Streptosporangium becharense: one gene and its partner. The protein of the gene in region 1 binds, or shares a complex with, the protein of each later gene. Links are inferred from orthologs where the notes say so. Each region holds a gene or a part of one and is shown in the gene's direction. Other genes may lie near its edges. The genes, in order: secA and secY.

The links.
Region 2: the proteins of secA (region 1) and secY are in contact, whole or in part, in a crystal structure (PDB 3DIN), measured with the Thermotoga maritima proteins. The link is inferred for Streptosporangium becharense from one-to-one orthologs. Residues at the interface, in WP_004082002.1 of Thermotoga maritima: Glu261, Ala262, Arg263, Lys300, Ala301, Arg302, Thr303, Ile304, Ile305, Leu323, Tyr324, Asp325, Pro326, Val329, Ser330, Tyr333, Ile336, Lys340, Phe345, Val349, Glu363, Phe364, Tyr374, Ser375, Gly376, Gly377, Glu393, Ile395, Thr482, Ser483; in WP_004081795.1 of Thermotoga maritima: Glu108, Gly109, Glu110, Glu111, Ala236, Glu237, Arg238, Arg239, Ile240, Thr241, Ile242, Gln243, Tyr244, Ala245, Arg246, Arg247, Val248, Thr249, Gly250, Arg251, Arg252, Val253, Tyr254, Gly256, Ala257, Ser258, Thr259, Tyr260, Leu261, Pro262.

The regions. Positions count from the first base shown.
Region 1 is NZ_JACHMP010000001.1:2,748,350-2,758,446, reverse strand. What follows is about bases 3,166-6,520. They hold secA (preprotein translocase subunit SecA), read left to right. Parts: upstream 3,166-3,524; coding sequence 3,525-6,320; downstream 6,321-6,520. Other genes in these bases: F4562_RS11735 (HGxxPAAW family protein), read right to left, coding at 3,166-3,271. Also shown: hpf (ribosome hibernation-promoting factor, HPF/YfiA family), read left to right, coding at 15-677; F4562_RS11745 (response regulator), read left to right, coding at 773-1,477; F4562_RS11740 (winged helix-turn-helix domain-containing protein), read right to left, coding at 1,528-2,733; more of F4562_RS11735, read right to left, coding at 3,011-3,165; F4562_RS11725 (Rv3235 family protein), read right to left, coding at 6,609-7,154; F4562_RS11720 (PTS transporter subunit EIIC), read right to left, coding at 7,372-8,835; F4562_RS11715 (GntR family transcriptional regulator), read right to left, coding at 9,115-9,855; F4562_RS11710 (SIS domain-containing protein), read left to right, coding at 10,031-10,097. UniProt on the Escherichia coli protein: Required for protein export, interacts with the SecYEG preprotein conducting channel.
Region 2 is NZ_JACHMP010000001.1:3,081,727-3,090,049, reverse strand. The notes cover bases 4,790-7,726. They hold secY (preprotein translocase subunit SecY), read left to right. Parts: upstream 4,790-5,569; coding sequence 5,570-6,883; downstream 6,884-7,726. Other genes in these bases: map (type I methionyl aminopeptidase), read left to right, coding at 7,646-7,726; F4562_RS13135 (adenylate kinase), read left to right, coding at 6,883-7,533; rplO (50S ribosomal protein L15), read left to right, coding at 4,938-5,393; rpmD (50S ribosomal protein L30), read left to right, coding at 4,790-4,935. Also shown: rpsC (30S ribosomal protein S3), read left to right, coding at 1-6; rplP (50S ribosomal protein L16), read left to right, coding at 9-428; rpmC (50S ribosomal protein L29), read left to right, coding at 428-664; rpsQ (30S ribosomal protein S17), read left to right, coding at 657-938; rplN (50S ribosomal protein L14), read left to right, coding at 1,120-1,488; rplX (50S ribosomal protein L24), read left to right, coding at 1,488-1,814; rplE (50S ribosomal protein L5), read left to right, coding at 1,811-2,380; F4562_RS13175 (type Z 30S ribosomal protein S14), read left to right, coding at 2,383-2,568; rpsH (30S ribosomal protein S8), read left to right, coding at 2,711-3,109; rplF (50S ribosomal protein L6), read left to right, coding at 3,127-3,669; rplR (50S ribosomal protein L18), read left to right, coding at 3,672-4,055; rpsE (30S ribosomal protein S5), read left to right, coding at 4,117-4,749; more of rpmD, read left to right, coding at 4,753-4,789; more of map, read left to right, coding at 7,727-8,323. UniProt on the Escherichia coli protein: The central subunit of the protein translocation channel SecYEG. Consists of two halves formed by TMs 1-5 and 6-10.

The DNA.
Region 1 (10,097 bases):
AAGGGGGGCTGTGCATGGAAATCATCGTCAAGGGGCGGCACACCGGAGTGAGTGACCGATTCCGCGATCATGTGAACACCAAGCTGGCCAGGATCGAGCGTCTTGACCACAAGCTCATTCGCGTTGACGTGGAGGTGTCGAAAGAGCGTAATCCCCGCATCGTCGACCAGCGCGAGCGGGTGGAACTCACCATCCACACGCGCGGCCCCGCGATCCGCGCGGAGGCCTCGGCAGACGATCGCTTCGCCGCCCTTGACATAGCACTCGGAAAACTCGAGGGAAGACTCCGCCGTCTCGCCGACCGGCGGAAGATCCACCACGGCAACCACTGCCCCCCTTCGGTCGCCGAGCTGACCGCCACGGCGCTCGCGGAGTCGCTGGAGAGCGCTCCGGCCCAGCTCCTCACCGAGACGGCGGCCCGGCCCGAGACCGAGACCGAAGCCACCTCTCCGGAGGACACCTCGATCGTCCCCATCGAGATGGACGGGGACGGCCCGCTCATCGTCAGAGAGAAGTTCCACAACGCCGAACCGATGACGATCGACCAGGCCCTCCTGGAGATGGAGCTGGTCGGGCACGACTTCTACCTGTTCCGTGACAAGGAGAGCGGCCAGCCGAGTGTCGTATATCTGCGCCGAGGTTACAACTACGGCGTTCTGCGCCTCGTCGAACCCTGACCGAGACGTTCGAAGATCCTCTCCGCCCAACCCGAGGACCGTGAAACCCGTGTAATCATGGCGGTCCAACGGCTCTGGCCCCCCGAGGAGGAGGCGTGACGGAACCCGACGACGCAACCGGCTCCGCCGGGCGCGGCGACCCGATCCGCGTGCTGATCGTTGACGATCACGCGCTGATCCGGCGCAGCCTGGAAATGGCGCTGGACGCGGAGACGGACATCGAGGTGGTCGGCGAGGCGAGCGACGGTCAGGAAGCGGTCGAGCTCGCCGACCGTCTCACCCCGGACGTCGTGCTCATGGACGTCCGGATGCCACGCAGGAGCGGCATCGAGGCCACTCGCGAGATCAAGGCCTCGGTGCCGAGCACACGGATCATCATGCTGACGGTGAGTGACGAGGAGGAGGACCTCTTCGAGGCGATCAAGGCGGGAGCCACCGGTTACCTGCTGAAGAACGTCCAGCTCGACGAGGTGCCGCAGGCCGTGCGCGGTGTGCACGAGGGACAGTCGCTGATCAACCCGGCGATGGCCGCCAAGCTCATCAGCGAGTTCGCCAGCATGAGCCGCAAGGAGGCCGAGCGGCCGCCGCAGCTGCCCGTCCCGCGCCTGACCGAGCGGGAGATGGAGGTGCTTCGCCTGGTCGCGAAGGGGATGAACAACCGGGAGATCGCCAAGCAGCTGTTCATCTCGGAGAACACCGTGAAGAACCACGTCCGCAACATCCTGGACAAGCTCCAGCTGCACTCCCGGATGGAAGCGGTGGTCTACGCGGTGCGCGAACGGATGCTGGAGATCACCTGACACCCGTCCGTCCGGCGCGGTGACCGCCCCGCGGTCGCCGCGCCATCCGCTCAGCGTCCCAGGGCGTCGTGCAGCGGGCCCACCAGCAGCGGATCGACCCGCTCGACGCGCACGGCGTCGCAGCCGACCCAGCCGGCGGCCTCCCACAGCGCCTCGGCCAGCGGCCCGGCGCCCCTGCCCGCGGAGACGCCCGGTTCGAGCCCGACCTGACGGGCGACGAGGGTTCCGCCCTCGCGCGCCGGGTCGACCCGGCCGATCAGCCGGCCCCCCGCCAGCAGCGGCATCGTGAAGTAGCCGTGGACGCGTCTGTCCTTGGGCACGTACGCCTCCAGGCGGTGGTTGAAGCCGAAGACGCGCAGGGTGCGGGCACGGTCCCAGACGAGGGAGTCGAACGGGGAGAGCAGGGTCGTGCGGTGGCGGCCCCGGGGCGGGGTCTCCAGCGCCTCCGGGTCGGCCCAGGCGGCGGCCGAGCGCTCAGGCCATCCGGAGACGCGCACGGGCACCAGCCCGGCGGAGCCGTCGAGCAGGCACCGGTCGAGCAGGAGGGCCTGGGCGGACCTCAGCCGCAGGAAGTCGACGAGGTCGGCGCGGGTGGCGACGCCCAGGGCCCGCCCCGCGATCCGCGTCAGGCGGGTGACGCACTCGGTGTCGGACGGCTCCTCGGCGAGCAGGTGCGCCGGGAGCGCGCGCTCGGCCAGGTCGTAGACGCGGCGCCAGCCCACCCGGCGGGTGCAGACGACCTCGCCGGTGTCGAGCAGCCACTCGATTGCGATCTTGGAGTCCGACCAGTCCCACCAGGGGCCGCCGTTCTTGGCGCCGCCGATGTCGGCGGTGGTCACGGGCCCCTCGTCGCGGACCAGTTGAAGGATCTTGTCCACGCTGTCGGGCACGTCGTGCCAGCGGAACTTCCGGTCGCGGTAGTAGCGGCGCCGGAACGTGTACAGCGGCCAGTCCTCGATCGGCAGGACACAGGCCGCATGGCACCAGTACTCGAACGCCCGGGCCGGGTCGTCCCAGTAGGCCCGCTCGATCTTCTGCCTGCCGACGGCGCCGAGGCGGGAGTAGGCGACCAGCTCGTGCGAGCGGGCCAGCACCGAGATCGTGTCGAGCTGGACCGCTCCCAGCCTGCGCAGCATCGCGGGGGCGCCGCCGCGGCGGGCCTCCGCGCCGAGGAAACCCTGGGCGCGGAGGATGATGCGGCGGGCCTCGTCGGAGGAGAGGGCGAGCGTCATGCCCGCCCCCGGGGGAAGCAACACGTCAACATGAGGCCGAGATTAACGGCTCGAACCGACGAAAGGGCTACGGCGGTGTCGGTCGATCCTGGTCGGGGCGGTCCTGGTCGGGTCGGTCCCGGTCCGGTCGGTCCCGGTCCCGGTCCTGGTCCGCTCGGTCCCGGTCGGTGTCGGTCGGATCCGGCGGGTCCGGTCCCGTGCCGGGCCGCGTCCACCGGAGGGCGTGATTCCCCCTCCCGGTTCGCCGACCGGCCGGATCCGGTGCCGATCCGGTCCCGCCTGCCCGCCGGACCCGGCCTCCTCAGCCGGGCGTGTTCCGGCTCGTCCCGGCGTGCATCGTGCGGGGAGCGTCGAGGACAACGTCCTGGAAGACCCCGAAGACCAGCACGAGGATTCCGCCCATGGCGCAGGCGCCGGCCCCCATCCAGAACACGAACCAGTTGGGGCCCATGCACAGGGCCACCCCCGCGATGCCGAAACCCAGCAGGAGGACGGTCACGGCCAGCCAAGACGACGCCCTGCCTCCGTGGTTGACGTTCGCCTGCCGCGTGTCGTCCACCATTGCGGCCACTCCTTCCGAACACGGCGACGCGCCCGCGCGGTGATTTCCGCGCGGGCGTGCCGCGGGCGACATACCCCTTGAATCTGGTCGTACTCTCTCAAAAAAGGGGGCAAGGAACTCCATTCGCGACCGGAGCGTCATCGAGGGTGGCTGTGTCAGGCGGTGGAACCGCCTACGATGGCAGCGGAGAACCATGTCTCGTCCTCAGCCGGGCGGTCCGGCCTCGGAAGACCTGCGAGGAGCTTTAGCTAAAGTGCCAGCCTTTCTCGACAAGATTCTTCGCGCAGGCGAAGGCAAGCTTCTGCGTAAGCTCAAGCGGATCGCCGACCAGGTCAACTCCATCGAAGACGACTTCACGAGTCTGACCGACGCCGAACTCCGCGCGCTGACCGCGGAGTACAAACAGCGTCACGCCGACGGAGAGTCTCTCGACGACCTGCTGCCCGAGGCGTTCGCCACCGTTCGTGAGGCCTCCCGGCGGGTGCTGGGCAAGCGCCACTTCGACGTGCAGCTCATGGGCGGGGCCAACCTGCACATGGGCAACATCTCGGAGATGCGCACCGGTGAGGGCAAGACCCTGACCTGTACGCTCCCGGCCTACCTCAACGCCATCTCGGGCAAGGGCGTCCACGTCGTCACGGTCAACGACTACCTGGCCAAGCGCGACGCCGACGAGATGGGCCGCATCCACCGCTTCCTCGGCCTGGAGGTCGGCGTCATCCTGGCCAACATGCCGGCCGACGAGCGCCGCAGGCAGTACAACGCCGACATCACCTACGGCACGAACAACGAGTTCGGTTTCGACTACCTGCGCGACAACATGGCGTGGTCGCTGGAGGAGTGCGTCCAGCGCGGCCACAACTTCGCCATCGTCGACGAGGTCGACTCCATCCTCATCGACGAGGCCAGGACGCCGCTGATCATCTCCGGCCCCGGCGAGCAGTCCGGCAAGTGGTACGCGGAGTTCGCCAAGATCGTTCCCAGGCTCCGCCGGGGCGTGGAGGGCAAGGACGGCGAGGAGAACACCGGCGACTACGCCGTCGACGAGAAGAAGCGCACCGTGGGCATCTTCGAGGCCGGCGTGCAGAAGGTCGAAGACTGGCTCGGCATCGACAACCTCTACAAGCCCGAGCACACCCACCTGGTGGGCTTCCTCAACAACGCGTTGAAGGCCAAGGAGCTCTACAAGAAGGACAAGGACTACATCGTCGTCGACGGCGAGGTCCTGATCGTCGACGAGTTCACCGGTCGCGTCCTGCACGGCCGCCGCTACAACGAGGGCATGCACCAGGCCATCGAGGCGAAGGAAGGCGTCAAGATCAAGGACGAGAACCAGACTCTCGCCACGATCACGCTGCAGAACTACTTCCGCCTCTACGAGACGCTCTCCGGCATGACCGGTACCGCCGCCACCGAGGCCAACGAGTTCCACCAGACCTACAAGCTCGGCGTCGTCCCGATCCCGACGAACCGGCCGATGGTCCGTAAGGACCAGGCCGACGTGGTCTACAAGACCGAGGACGCCAAGTTCCTGGCGTGCGTGGAGGACATCAAGGAGCGCTACGAGAAGGGCCAGCCGGTCCTGGTCGGCACCACGAGCGTGGAGAAGTCCGAGCGCCTGTCCAAGGAGCTCAAGCGCAAGGGCGTCAAGCACGAGGTCCTCAACGCCAAGAACCACGCGCGTGAGGCGGCGATCGTGGCCGAGGCGGGCCGCAAGCACGCGGTCACCGTCGCCACCAACATGGCCGGTCGAGGCACCGACATCATGCTCGGCGGCAACCCCGACTTCCGCGCCGACCTGGAGCTGCGCAACCGCGGCCTCGACCCGGTCGAGACCCCGGAGGAGTACGAGAAGGCCTGGCCCGAGGCGCTGGAGAAGGCCAAGGAAGCGGTCAAGGCCGAGCACGACGAGGTCACCGAGCTGGGCGGCCTCTACGTCCTGGGCACCGAGCGCCACGAGTCGCGGCGCATCGACAACCAGCTGCGCGGCCGTTCCGGCCGTCAGGGCGACCCGGGCGAGTCCAGGTTCTACCTCTCGCTCGAGGACGACCTGATGCGCCTGTTCAACTCGGCCAGGGTCGAGATGATCATGACCAGGCTGAACATCCCGGACGACGTCCCGATCGAGTCGGGCATCGTCTCCAAGGCCATCGCCTCCGCACAGCACCAGGTCGAGCAGCAGAACTTCGAGATCCGCAAGAACGTCCTGAAGTACGACGAGGTCATGAACCGGCAGCGCAAGGTGATCTACGCCGAGCGCCGCCGGGTGCTGGAGGGCGCCGACCTCCACGAGCAGATCCGCGGCTTCGTCAACGACGTGATCGACGACTACGTCGCGGGAGCCACCGCGGAGGGCTTCGCCGAAGAGTGGGACCTCGACAAGCTGTGGAAGGCCCTCGGCCAGCTCTACCCGATCAGCATCACCGTCGAGGACGTCGTCGGCAAGGGCACCGTCGAGGAGCTCACCGCCGAGCAGCTCGGTGAGCAGATCAAGGCCGACGCGGGCGCCGCCTACGACCGTCGCGAGGAGGAGCTCGGCGCGGAGGCCATGCGCGAGCTGGAGCGGCGGGTCATCCTGTCGGTCCTCGACCGCAAGTGGCGTGAGCACCTCTACGAGATGGACTACCTGCAGGAGGGCATCGGCCTGCGGGCGATGGCCCAGCGCGACCCGCTGATCGAGTACCAGCGTGAGGGCTTCGACATGTTCTCCCAGATGCTGGAGGGCATCAAGGAGGAGTCGGTCGGCTACCTGTTCAACCTCGAGGTCGAGGTGCAGACCAACCCGATCGTCGAGGAGACGGAGACCGGCGAGGACGCGGCGATCGCGGAGACCCGTTCGATCATCGCCCGCGGCCTGCGCGGCCCGGAGCGTCCCGCCGAGCTGGAGTACACCGCGCCCGGTGAGGGTGGCGAGGTCGAGCACACCAGGGTCAGCAGCCGGGCCGAGCGCGACGCCTACGGCAACGTCGAGCGCAATGCCCCGTGCCCCTGCGGTTCGGGCAAGAAGTACAAGCGCTGCCACGGCGATCCCAAGCACACCGAGGTGTGACCACACCCGCAGGGCCCGCACTCCGGTGCGGGCCCTGCGGCATTTCCGGCCTCCCGCGGTCCTCGTCGGCGGCTGCGGCCTCCATGGTCCTCGGCATCCGCGGTCCCCACGGCCCTGTGGCCCTGTGGTCCACAGGCGCACGGCCTCCGGCCCTGTGGTCCCCCGGCCTTGTGGCCTCCGCACCCCCGGCGTTCACGGTCCCCCGGCCCTGTGGCCTCCGCGGCCCCCGGCCCTGTGGTTCCCGTGGTGCCCGCCCTGTGGTCCCCAAGCGACAGCTGGCGCGTGTGCTCAGGGCGCCGTCTCGACGTCGGTGCACAGCCAGCGCACGCCCCTGCGTTCCAGTCTCAGCGCGAGCACGCGCGAGCGGTCGCCGCAGTCGACCACGGCGCACATCTCGATCACCCCGTCTCCGGGCTGGGAGACGTGCACCCGGCCGGCCCGCGGCGGCCGGGTGCTGTCGATGACCTTTCCGCTTCTGACCAGTTCGGCCTGGGCCCGGCCGGTCAGATGGCAGGCGACGCTCGCCGGGGGCCGCCTGCCGGAGAGGGTCTCGGCGACGGCCTGGACCAGGGCCCGCAACCGCCGCTCGTCGGGGGGTGAACCCGGCGGGCCCCAGATCAGCGGATGCCGGGCGTGCCGGACCGCCGCCGGGGAGCCGCCGGCGGGCCCGGGGCCGGGGGCGGGGCCGGGGTCTATGGCGAGGGCGAGCGTCCCCTGGACGTACGGCGGGGCGGCCGGGGTGTGACCAGCCGCGCGATCGTCGTCGTAGGGAGGTTCCGCGGCAGGGGAGGGGGCGACCCGGGGGAGCGATACCGGCCGTCGAACGGGCGACATGGGCGACTCCGATGGTGCTGAACTGCTGGTTGGCATGAGTGATGGTTAAGGAGTTTCCGGTCCGTCGTCCGGATACGTACTCCGCCAACTTCTGTGGAAATCCCGGTTGGTTCGCCCGCTTGGAGAGGAAGATGACCTCCACTTGGAGTGGTTCGCCACCGTGGACGGCGGGTTCCGGCCGGAACGGTGAAAACCGGCGGCCCAGCCGAAACGCGACTCAGGAGGTGGCCGGACCGGTCTCCGGCCCGTCCTGCGGTGTACCGGTCCGTCCCGGGGGAGGTTCCGCGGATGTGGTGCCCGCGCCGGATCCGGTGCCGGACGTTCCGGGCGTGTCGGGCAGGGTGCCCGTGCCGGACGCGGTGCCCGTGCCGGACGTGCCGATGGGGGTTTCGGCGTCCTCGGGCTCACGGCCGGGGGTGGCGAGGCCGAACTTCCTGATCATGAACGTGAACAGCAGGTAGTAGATCACGAAGTAGAGCACGCCGTAGCCGATGATCAGCCCGAGCCCCCTGGTGTTGGCCTTGCCGGCGTTGAGGAGCATGTCGATCGCGCCGGCGGAGAAGGTGAAGCCGAGGCGGGCCCCGAACTCGGCCATCAGGGCCATGGACAGCCCGGTGAGGAGCGCGTGCACCACGAACAGCGCCGGGGCCACGAAGACGAACGCGAACTCGATCGGCTCGGTGATCCCGGTGACGAAGGCGGTCAGTCCCGCCGAGAGCATGATGCCGCCGACGGCCGGGCGGCGGTGCGGCGGCGCGGCCCGCCAGATCGCGATCGCGGCGCCGAGCAGGCCGAACATCATCACCGGGAAGAAGCCGGTCATGAAGATCCCGGCCCCTTCCTGGCCGGCGAAATAGCAGTTCAGGTCGCCCGCCGCGTTCCTGGTCGCGCCGTCGACCCCGGCCTGGCACTCGGGCAGGGTGAACCAGACGATCGTGTTCAGGAAGTGGTGCAGGCCGATGGGGATGAGGAGCCGGTTGGCGACGCCGTACACGCCCGCCCCCAGGGTGCCGTGGACGGAGAGCCAGTCGCCCACCCCGGCCAGCCAGTCGCCGACCGGCCGCCACAGCAGCCCGAACAGTACGCCGAGGAGCAACGCGACGACGGCGGTGACGATCGGGACGAACCTTCGCCCGCCGAAGAAGGCCAGCCAGGAGGGCGGCTTGAACCGGTAGTACCGCTGCCAGAGCAGGGCTGCGGTGATGCCGATGACGATGCCGCCCAGGACGCCGGTGGGGTTCTGCACCCCCAGGTTGAGCGTGGGCACGGCCTGCCCGTCCGGGCCCACCACGTTCTGGGTGACCTTCTTGTAGACCTCCGACTCCGGCGCGGCGGTGAAGAAGACCGTCCGGCTGACCCGGTCGAAGACCAGGTAGCCGACGAGCGCGGCGAGCGCGGTGGAACCGTCGGCCTTGCGGGCGAACCCGATGGCCACGCCGATCGCGAACAGCAGCGGCAGGTTGTCGAACAGGGCCCCGCCCGCGGCGGCGAAGATCCCCGCCACCTGGTCGAGGAAGGCGTTGTCGGTGCGGCCGAGCAGGTCCTCCTGGCCGAACCGGAGCAGCAGGCCGGCCGCGGGCAGCACCGCGATCGGCATCATGAGGGAGCGTCCGACGCGTTGCAGGACCGCGAAGGCGGACGACCAGACGCTCGGACCGCGCTCCGCCGCTGCCGTGCTCATCCTCGACCCCCCGGGATGCCGTGCTCTGCGGGGGATGAACGGTATGTACCACCCGGTGCGCCGAATACACAACGGTGACCGGCCTGTCGCCGTGGGACGCCCGTCCCGGCCGGTATGTGCGGTGAGGCGGCGGGAGAGCCCGCGTCCGCCGAGGAAGAACTCATCGGACTTTCCTCCAGAGGCTGGGAAGAGGGAGGAGGCCGGGTACGCGGAGACGGCCTCGGCCCGGGTGGGGGACGGACCCGTGCCGGCAGGTGCGGCGGGGCGGGCGCCCCGGGGTCAGGACCGGCGGGTCGGGATCTCCAGGATCGTGCGGAGCTGGTAGCGGTCGGCCCGGTAGGTGGAGACTCCGAGCTCGGCGCAGACGCCGCCCGCGAAGGAGCGGCGTTGCAACAGCAGCACGGCCCCGCCGCGCGGCAGCTTCAGCAGGTCGGCGTCGCCGGGGTCGGCGACGCCGCCGTCGATGGTGAGCTCGCCCGCGTCCAGCACCAGGCCGTAGCGGGTCTCCAGGAGGGCGTACAGGGAGCGGCCCGTCAGGTCGTGGGTGTCGAGGTCGGGTGCGAGGGAGACGGGGATGTGGGCCCGCTCGATGCACATCGGCTCTCCGGCGGCGGTCCGCAGCCGCTCGATGAAGTGCACCTCGTCACCGGGCCGGATACCGAGCTCCCTGGCCAGGTGGGCACTGGCCCGGACCACCCGGCGGTCCAGGTCGCGTGAGCCGGGTTCCATGCCCCTGGCGCGCATCTCGTCGCTGAAGGAGGTGAGCCGGAGGGCCATCTCGATCTTCGGCCGGGCGACGAAGGTGCCCTTGCCCGCCACCCGCTGCAACCTGCCCTCGGAGACGAGGTGGTCGACCGCCTGCCGCACGGTCATCCGGGACAGGCCGAACCGCTGGCAGAGCTCACGCTCGGACGGGATCGCCGTACCGATCGTCAGCTCGTTGCTTTCGATGAGGTCGAGCAGGATCTCCCGCAGTTGGAAGTACTTCGGCACCGGGCTGTCCGGGTCGATCTGGGCCATGGGATCTCCTCCCCTCGATCTGAGCTGTGTCATGGGTTATGGTTCGTACTGGTCTAGTCCGGACTAGACCACAGGCCGGAAAAGGGTGTCAATGTGCGGACCGGCGACGGATCGATAACGGCCCGATCTCGTCCATCCTCACCGGAGTCCGTTCGAACCGAAGGATGAGCGCGAGATGACCACCAAGATGCGCAGCGAGATCGTCGAGCAGCCCGCGGCGCTGCGAGCCACACTGGACGCCC
Region 2 (8,323 bases), 330 kb from region 1 along the record:
AGCTGACCATGCTGATCCCGCGCAGGGTCAAGCACCGCAAGCAGCACCGGCCCGACCGCCACGGCGCCGCCAAGGGCGGCACCAGGGTCGTGTTCGGCGAGTTCGGCATTCAGGCGCTTGAGCACTCCTACGTGACCAACCGCCAGATCGAGTCGGCTCGTATCGCGATGACCCGCCACATCAAGCGTGGCGGAAAGGTCTGGATCAACATCTACCCGGACCGTCCGCTCACCAAGAAGCCTGCCGAGACCCGCATGGGTTCCGGTAAGGGTTCGCCGGAGTGGTGGATCGCCAACGTCAAGCCCGGCCGCATCATGTTCGAGCTTTCGGGCGTCGCGGAGCCGGTGGCCCGTGAGGCGCTCCGCCGTGCGATGCACAAGCTCCCGATGAAGTGCCGGTTCGTTAAGCGTGAAGTGGGTGAGGCGTGATGGCTAAGGGCCTGACCGCCGGTGAGCTGCGGGCGGAGGACCAGGACACGCTGGTCACGAAGCTGAAGGAAGCCAAGGAGGAGCTGTTCAACCTCCGCTTCCAGGCCGCGACCGGCCAGTTGGAGAACCACGGGCGGCTGCGCGCCGTCCGCCGCGAGATCGCCCGTATCTACACCGTGATGCGCGAGCGCGAGCTCGGAATCGTGACGGTAGAGAAGGAGTCGATCGATGGCTGAGGCCACAGAGAACACGACCGAGGCGCGGAACTACCGCAAGACCCGTGAGGGTCTGGTCGTCAGCGACAAGATGGACAAGACCGTCGTCGTCGCCGTCGAGGACCGCGTCAAGCACCCCCTGTACGGCAAGGTCATCCGCAGGACGACCAAGTACAAGGCCCACGACGAGGCCAACACGGCCGGTGTCGGCGACCGCGTCCTGCTGATGGAGACCCGGCCGCTGTCCGCCACCAAGCGGTGGCGGGTCGTCGAGATTCTCGAGCGGGCCAAGTAAGCTACACGCCTCGTGGGGGGTGGCGCCGTCACCCCCCACGATGGTGTCCAAGGGGGCGGAGCGATCTTCGTCCCGCCTGCGGCGGCGGTCCGGTACGGACTGTCACCGGAGGAAAAAGACCCAGCAGGTTCCGCAAGGCTCACCCAGCGGGTGAGAACCAGCGAGACAAACAGGAGTTCAAGTGATCCAGCAGGAGTCGCGGCTCAAGGTCGCCGACAACACTGGTGCGAAGGAAGTCCTTTGCATCCGTGTGCTCGGCGGTTCGGGCCGGCGCTACGCGGGAATCGGCGACATCATCGTCGCCACGGTCAAGGACGCCATTCCTGGCGGCACCGTGAAGAAGGGCGACGTGGTCAAGGCCGTCGTCGTCCGCACTGTCAAGGAGCGCCGCCGGCCCGACGGCTCCTACATCCGCTTCGACGAGAACGCCGCCGTCATCATCAAGGACAGCGGCGACCCGCGGGGCACCCGTATTTTCGGCCCGGTCGGACGTGAGCTGCGTGACAAGAAGTTCATGCGCATCATCTCGCTCGCGCCGGAGGTGTTGTAATGCCGAAGCTGCATGTGAAGAAGGGTGACCTCGTTCAGGTCATCGCCGGTAAGGACAAGGGCGTCAAGGGCCGTGTCATCGCCGTCTTCCCGCGCGAGGAGCGCGTGGTGGTCGAAGGCGTCAGGATGGTCACGAAGCACTCCAAGGAGACCCACCAGGGTCCGCGCGGCGCCAAGACCGGTGGCGTGCAGACGATGGAGGCTCCCATCCACGTGAGCAACGTCAAGAAGCTCAAGGATGACGAGAAGTCTGCCAAGGACGAGAAGCCTGCCAAGAAGGAGAAGGTCAAGGCCGGCTCCGACGAGACGGGTGAGGACAACCGATGAGCATCACCGAGACCGAGCGGGCCCTCCCGCGCCTCAAGCAGCGCTACCGCGAAGAGATCATCGCGAAGCTGAACGAGGAGTTCGGGTTCGAGAACATCATGCTGGTGCCCACCATCACCAAGATCAAGGTGAACATGGGCGTCGGCGAGGCCGCGCGCGACTCGAAGCTGATCGAGGGTGCCGTCCGTGACCTCACCGCGATCACCGGTCAGAAGCCGGCCGTCGTCCGCGCCCGCAAGTCCATCGCCCAGTTCAAGCTGCGCGAGGGCATGCCGATCGGTGCGCACGTCACGCTCCGCGGTGACCGCATGTGGGAGTTCCTCGACCGGCTGCTGTCGCTGGCCCTGCCGCGTATCCGTGACTTCCGCGGTCTGTCGCCCAAGCAGTTCGACGGCAACGGCAACTACACCTTCGGTCTCACCGAGCAGGTCATGTTCCACGAGATCGACCAGGACAAGGTCGACCGTCAGCGGGGCATGGACATCACGGTCGTGACCACCGCGAAGACCGACGACCAGGGCCGGGCGCTGCTGAAGCACCTCGGATTCCCCTTCAAGGAGGCCTGATCATGGCGAAGACGTCGCTCAAGGTCAAGGCTGCTCGCAAGGCCAAGTTCGAGGTCCGGGCGTACACTCGGTGCTCGCGCTGTGGCCGTCCCCGCGCCGTCTACCGGAAGTTCGGCCTGTGCCGCATCTGCTTCCGCGAGATGGCGCACCGGGGCGAGCTGCCCGGCATCACCAAGTCGAGCTGGTAGCCGTCCGCGCGGCCCGCGGTGATCGCGGAGCCGCGCGACGCCGGCCCAGCACAGAAGTCTGTATTCACCGGGTGCCGATTCAGGCGCCCATGACCACACCGCAGGTCCCCTGGGGAAACCGCGGTGAGGAAGGCCACCGGCCATGACGATGACCGACCCGATCGCAGACATGCTCACGCGTCTGCGAAACGCGAACTCGGCGTACCACGACAGCGTGGCCATGCCGTACTCGAAGATCAAGGCGCACATCGCCGAGATCCTCCAGCAGGAGGGTTACATCCAGGCCTGGACCGTCGAAGACGCCAAGGTCGGCAAGAACCTCGTGGTGGAGCTCAAGTTCGGGCCGAGCCGTGAGCGGTCGCTCACGGGCCTGCGCCGGGTTTCCAAGCCCGGTCTGCGGGTCTATGCGAAGAAGGACAACCTGCCCCGGGTCCTGGGCGGGCTGGGCGTCGCGATCATTTCGACGTCCGGCGGGCTCATGACGGACAAGCAGGCCAGCAAGCGTGGAGTGGGCGGGGAAGTCCTCGCCTTCGTTTGGTAGAGGGGAGAGAGAACAGCATGTCGAGAATCGGACGGCTGCCCATCCCCGTGCCGAACGGGGTGGACGTCACCATCAACGGCCGGGATGTCACGGTCAAGGGCCCTAAGGGCACGCTTTCGCACACGATCGCTGAGCCGATCGAGATCAGCAAGGGTGACGACGGTTCGCTGACCGTCACCCGCCCCAACGACGAGAACAAGGTCCGCGCGCTGCACGGCCTGTCCCGCACTCTGGTCGCCAACATGGTGACCGGTGTCACCCAGGGTTACTCCAAGACCCTGGAGCTCGTGGGTGTCGGTTACCGCGTCCAGGCCAAGGGCCCGACGCAGCTGGAGTTCGCCCTGGGCTTCAGCCACCCGGTGATCATCGACGCCCCCGAGGGTGTCTCCTTCCGCGTCGAGAAGGAAAAGCTGTTCCACGTGGACGGCATCGACAAGCAGAAGGTCGGCGAGGTCGCCGCGAACATCCGCAAGCTGCGCAAGCCCGACCCGTACAAGGGCAAGGGCGTGCGCTACCAGGGTGAAGTTGTCCGCCGCAAGGTCGGAAAGGCTGGTAAGTAGGCATGGCTGGCAAGACTGCGTTCGGCAAGCACACGGCCGCCCGCGCCGTCTCGCGGGCCCGCCGCCACGGCCGAGTCCGCAAGAAGGTCGTCGGTACGGCCGCGCGTCCGCGCCTGGTCGTCAACCGCTCGACGAGGCACCTGTTCGTTCAGATCGTGGACGACTCCCAGGGCCACACGCTGGTCAGCGCCTCCACGATGGACGCCTCCCTGCGTTCCGCCGAGGGTGCCAAGACCGACAAGGCGAAGCAGGTCGGCGAGCTTCTCGCTCAGCGGGCCAAGGCAGCCGGGATCACCGCCGTCGTCTTCGACCGGGGTGGCAACCGCTACGCGGGCCGCATCGCGGCCCTGGCGGACAGCGCCCGCGAGGGCGGGCTGGAGTTCTGATGACTCCGTCCCGAGGATCGCAACTGATGGCCCGTCCCATGAATGAGAAGAGGAACCACTGATGGCTGGAGCTCCGCGTCGCGGAGGCGCCGCCGGTGGCGAGCGGCGTGACGGTCGTCGTGACGACCGCCGCGGCGGCAACGCTGACAAGGGCGTCTCGTACATCGAGCGCGTTGTAAAGATCAATCGAGTGGCCAAGGTCGTGAAGGGTGGTCGTCGCTTCAGCTTCACCGCCCTCGTCATCGTCGGTGACGGCAACGGCCTGGTCGGCGTCGGCTACGGCAAGGCCAAGGAAGTCCCCGCGGCCATCGCCAAGGGCGTCGAAGAGGCCAAGAAGCACTTCTTCCGGGTGCCCCGCATCCAGGGCACCATCCCGCACATCGTGCAGGGTGAAGAGGCCGCCGGTGTCGTCTTCCTCCGCCCGGCCTCGCCCGGTACCGGTGTCATCGCCGGTGGTCCGGTGCGCGCCGTGCTGGAGTGCGCCGGCATCCACGACGTGCTGTCCAAGTCGCTCGGCTCGGACAACCCGATCAACATCGTGCACGCGACGGTCGCCGCTCTGAAGGGCCTCAGCCGCCCCGAGGAGATCGCGGCCCGGCGTAACCTGCCGATCGAGGACGTCGCGCCGAAGGCGATGCTCAAGGCGCGCGCCGAGGGTCTCGCCGAGGCCGCGGCCGCGAAGGCGGTGAGCTGACAGATGGCACGTCTGAAGATCACCCAGGTCCGCTCGAAGATCGGCGGGAAGCAGAACCAGCGTGACTCGCTGCGCTCGCTCGGTCTGAAGCGAATCGGCGACGTCGTCGTCAAGGAGGACCGCCCGGAGATCCGCGGCATGGTCTCCGTGGTGACGCACCTCGTCACCGTGGAAGAGGTCGACTAGTCATGGCAGAGAACACTCCGCTCCGCATCCACCACCTGCGTCCGGCCCCCGGCGCCAACAAGTCGAAGGTCCGCAAGGGCCGCGGCGAGGCGTCCAAGGGCAAGACCGCGGGTCGCGGTACCAAGGGCACGACGGCGCGCAACACCGTGCCGCTCGGTTTCGAGGGTGGCCAGGTTCCGCTCCAGCGACGCCTGCCCAAGTTCAAGGGGTTCTCCAACGCCCTGTTCAAGACGACCTACCAGGTCGTCAACCTGGACAGGCTCGGTGAGCTGTTCCCGGAGGGCGGCGACGTCACCGTCGACACCCTGATCGCCAAGGGTGCGGTTCGCAAGAACCAGCCCGTCAAGGTTCTGGGAACCGGCGAGATCTCCGTGGCGTTGAACGTGCAGGCGCACGCCTTCTCCGCCAGCGCGAAGGAGAAGATCGCCGCTGCCGGGGGCTCCGTCTCCGAGCTGTAGGCATCACCACGCGGCGCGGGGGCTCGTAATGGGCCCCCGCGCCCTTGGTGCGTTAGAGTTCGCTGGACAGTGGGCCTCGACTCATTTCCGTGGGCTCATTGACTGGACATGGCAAAGATGGATCACCCCCGCACCATCGCCGACCGACCTCGCCTTTCAGGCGCGCAGGAGGGACCGTGCTGACCGCATTTACCCGAGCGTTCCGTACGCCGGACCTGCGTAAGAAGTTGCTCTTCACTCTGGGCATCATCGCGCTGTTCCGGCTTGGGTCTGTTCTTCCGACCCCGGGTGTGCACACCGAGAACATCAGTCGCTGTCTCGCCGATGCCCAGGCGACGGACGCGGGCAATATTTACGGAATGGTGCAGCTGTTCAGCGGCGGCGCTCTTCTGAAACTTTCAGTGTTCGCCCTCGGCATCATGCCGTACATCACGGCGAGCATCATCCTTCAGCTTCTGGTCGTGGTCATCCCGCGCCTGGAGTCCCTCAAGAAGGAGGGACAGTCCGGACAGGCCAAGATCACGCAGTACACCCGTTACCTGACGATCGGTCTGGCCGTCCTGCAGTCGACCGCCTTCATCGCCCTGGCCCGGACCGGGCAGCTGTTCCCGCAGTGCCAGCAGGAGATCCTTCTCGACAAGGACAACGTCTTCGCCATCATCACCATGGTGCTGACGATGACCGCCGGCACCTCCGTCGTCATGTGGCTCGGCGAGCTCGTCACCGACCGCGGGATCGGCAACGGCATGTCCATCCTGATCTTCACCCAGGTCATCGCGGTCTTCCCGGCCGAGCTGATGAACATCGCCCGGCAGAAGGGCGCCTTCGTCTTCGCCGTGGTCATCGCCGTCGGTATCGCGATGATCGCCCTGGTCGTCATGGTCGAGCAGGCGCAGCGCCGGATCCCGGTCCAGTACGCCAAGCGCATGGTCGGCCGCCGGATGTACGGCGGCACCTCCACCTACATCCCCCTGAAGGTGAACCAGGCCGGCATCATCCCGGTCATCTTCGCCTCCTCGCTGCTCTACCTCCCGCAGCTGGTCACGACGCTGTTCAGCGGCGCCCAGGAGCCGCACGCGATCGTCCAGTGGATCCAGCAGAACCTGGTCACGGGTGACACGCCGGTCTACATGGCCACGTTCTTCCTCTTGATCGTCTTCTTCACTTACTTCTACGTGTCCATTACCTTCAACCCCGTTGAAGTCGCCGACAACATGAAGAAGTACGGTGGGTTCATCCCGGGCATCCGCCCGGGTCGCCCGACGGCTGAGTATCTGAACTACGTTCTCACGAGGCTCACCGCTCCCGGCGCGCTGTATCTGGGCCTGATCTCCATGGTGCCGATCGTCGCGCTGGCGCTCGTCGGCGCGAGTCAGAACTTCCCGTTCGGAGGGACGAGCATTCTGATCATGGTTGGTGTCGGTCTTGACACCGTGAAGCAGATCGAGAGCCAGCTGCAGCAGCGCAACTACGAAGGCTTCCTGAAGTAGTGCGTCTTGTCCTGGTCGGGCCCCCCGGAGCGGGTAAGGGGACGCAGGCCCAGTTCATCGCATCGAACCTGTCCATCCCGAAGATCTCGACAGGGGACATCTTCCGCGCCAACGTTTCGGGCGGCACGGAGCTCGGCAAGCTTGCCAAGGAGTACATGGACCGCGGTGACCTCGTGCCCGACGAGGTGACCATCGCGATGGTCCGCGACCGCCTCTCGGAGAGCGACGCGCAGGACGGTTTCCTGCTCGACGGCTTCCCCAGGAACGTGCCCCAGGCCGAGATCCTGAAGAAGATGCTCGCCGAGTTCGGAGTCGCTCTGGACATCGTGCTGGAGCTCGTGGTCGACGACGAGGAGGTCGTTCGCAGGCTCGCCGGCCGCCGCACCTGCGGCCAGTGCGGGCGCATCTGGCACGTCGACTTCGATGATAAGAAGGACGACATCTGCGACGCCTGCGAGGGCCGGCTCTACCAGCGTGACGATGACAAGGAAGAGACCGTCAGGCACCGCCTGGAGGTCTACCAGGAGCAGACCGCGCCTCTGGTGTCCTTCTACGCCGACGAGGGCATCCTGGTGGGCGTCGACGCCACCGGCCCGGTGGAGGAGGTCACCCAGCGCGCGATGGAGGTGCTCAGCCCTTTCGTCGGCTGACGGTGTTCCCCGGCACGCCACCCATGGTCCCATGGGTGGCGTGTTGCCATTTAGGGCAGAATCGGGGGAATTGGGCTGCCGGACTGCCCGTTCAATCACCCCGGGGGTGGACGTGTTCAAGAGAAACAAGCACGGGATCCAGTTGAAGACTCCCGAGCAGCTGGAGAAGATGCGGGCGGCGGGCCTGGTGGTGGGCCGCACGCTGCAACTGCTCAGGGAGAGCGTCCGGCCGGGCCTGACGCCGCTGGACCTCGACGCGATCGCGGAGAAGGCCATCCGGGACGAGGGGGCGATCCCGTCCTTCAAGGGCTACCAGGGTTTTCCCGCGACGATCTGCGCGTCGGTGAACCACGAGGTCGTCCACGGCATCCCGAGTGACCGCCGTCCGCTGCAGGAGGGCGACATCATCTCGATCGACTGCGGCGCGATTCTGGACGGCTGGCACGGAGACTCGGCCATCACGGTCCCGGTGGGGGAGGTGGACCCCAAGTTGACCGAGCTCATGCGGGTCACCGAGGAGGCCATGTGGCGGGGGATCGCGGCGCTCACCGTGGGCCGTCATCTGTCCGATATCGGCCATGAGGTGGAGAAGTACGTCCGTTCCCAGGGGCGTTACGGCATCCCGCAGGAGTACGGCGGGCACGGCATCGGCACCGAGATGCACATGGACCCGTGGGTGGCCAACCACGGCAGGCCGGGCCGGGGCCCGCGCTTCGAGGCGGGCATGTGCTTCGCGGTGGAGCCGATGGTCAACCTCGGCACGGACCGGACCAAGGTGCTGGCCGACGAC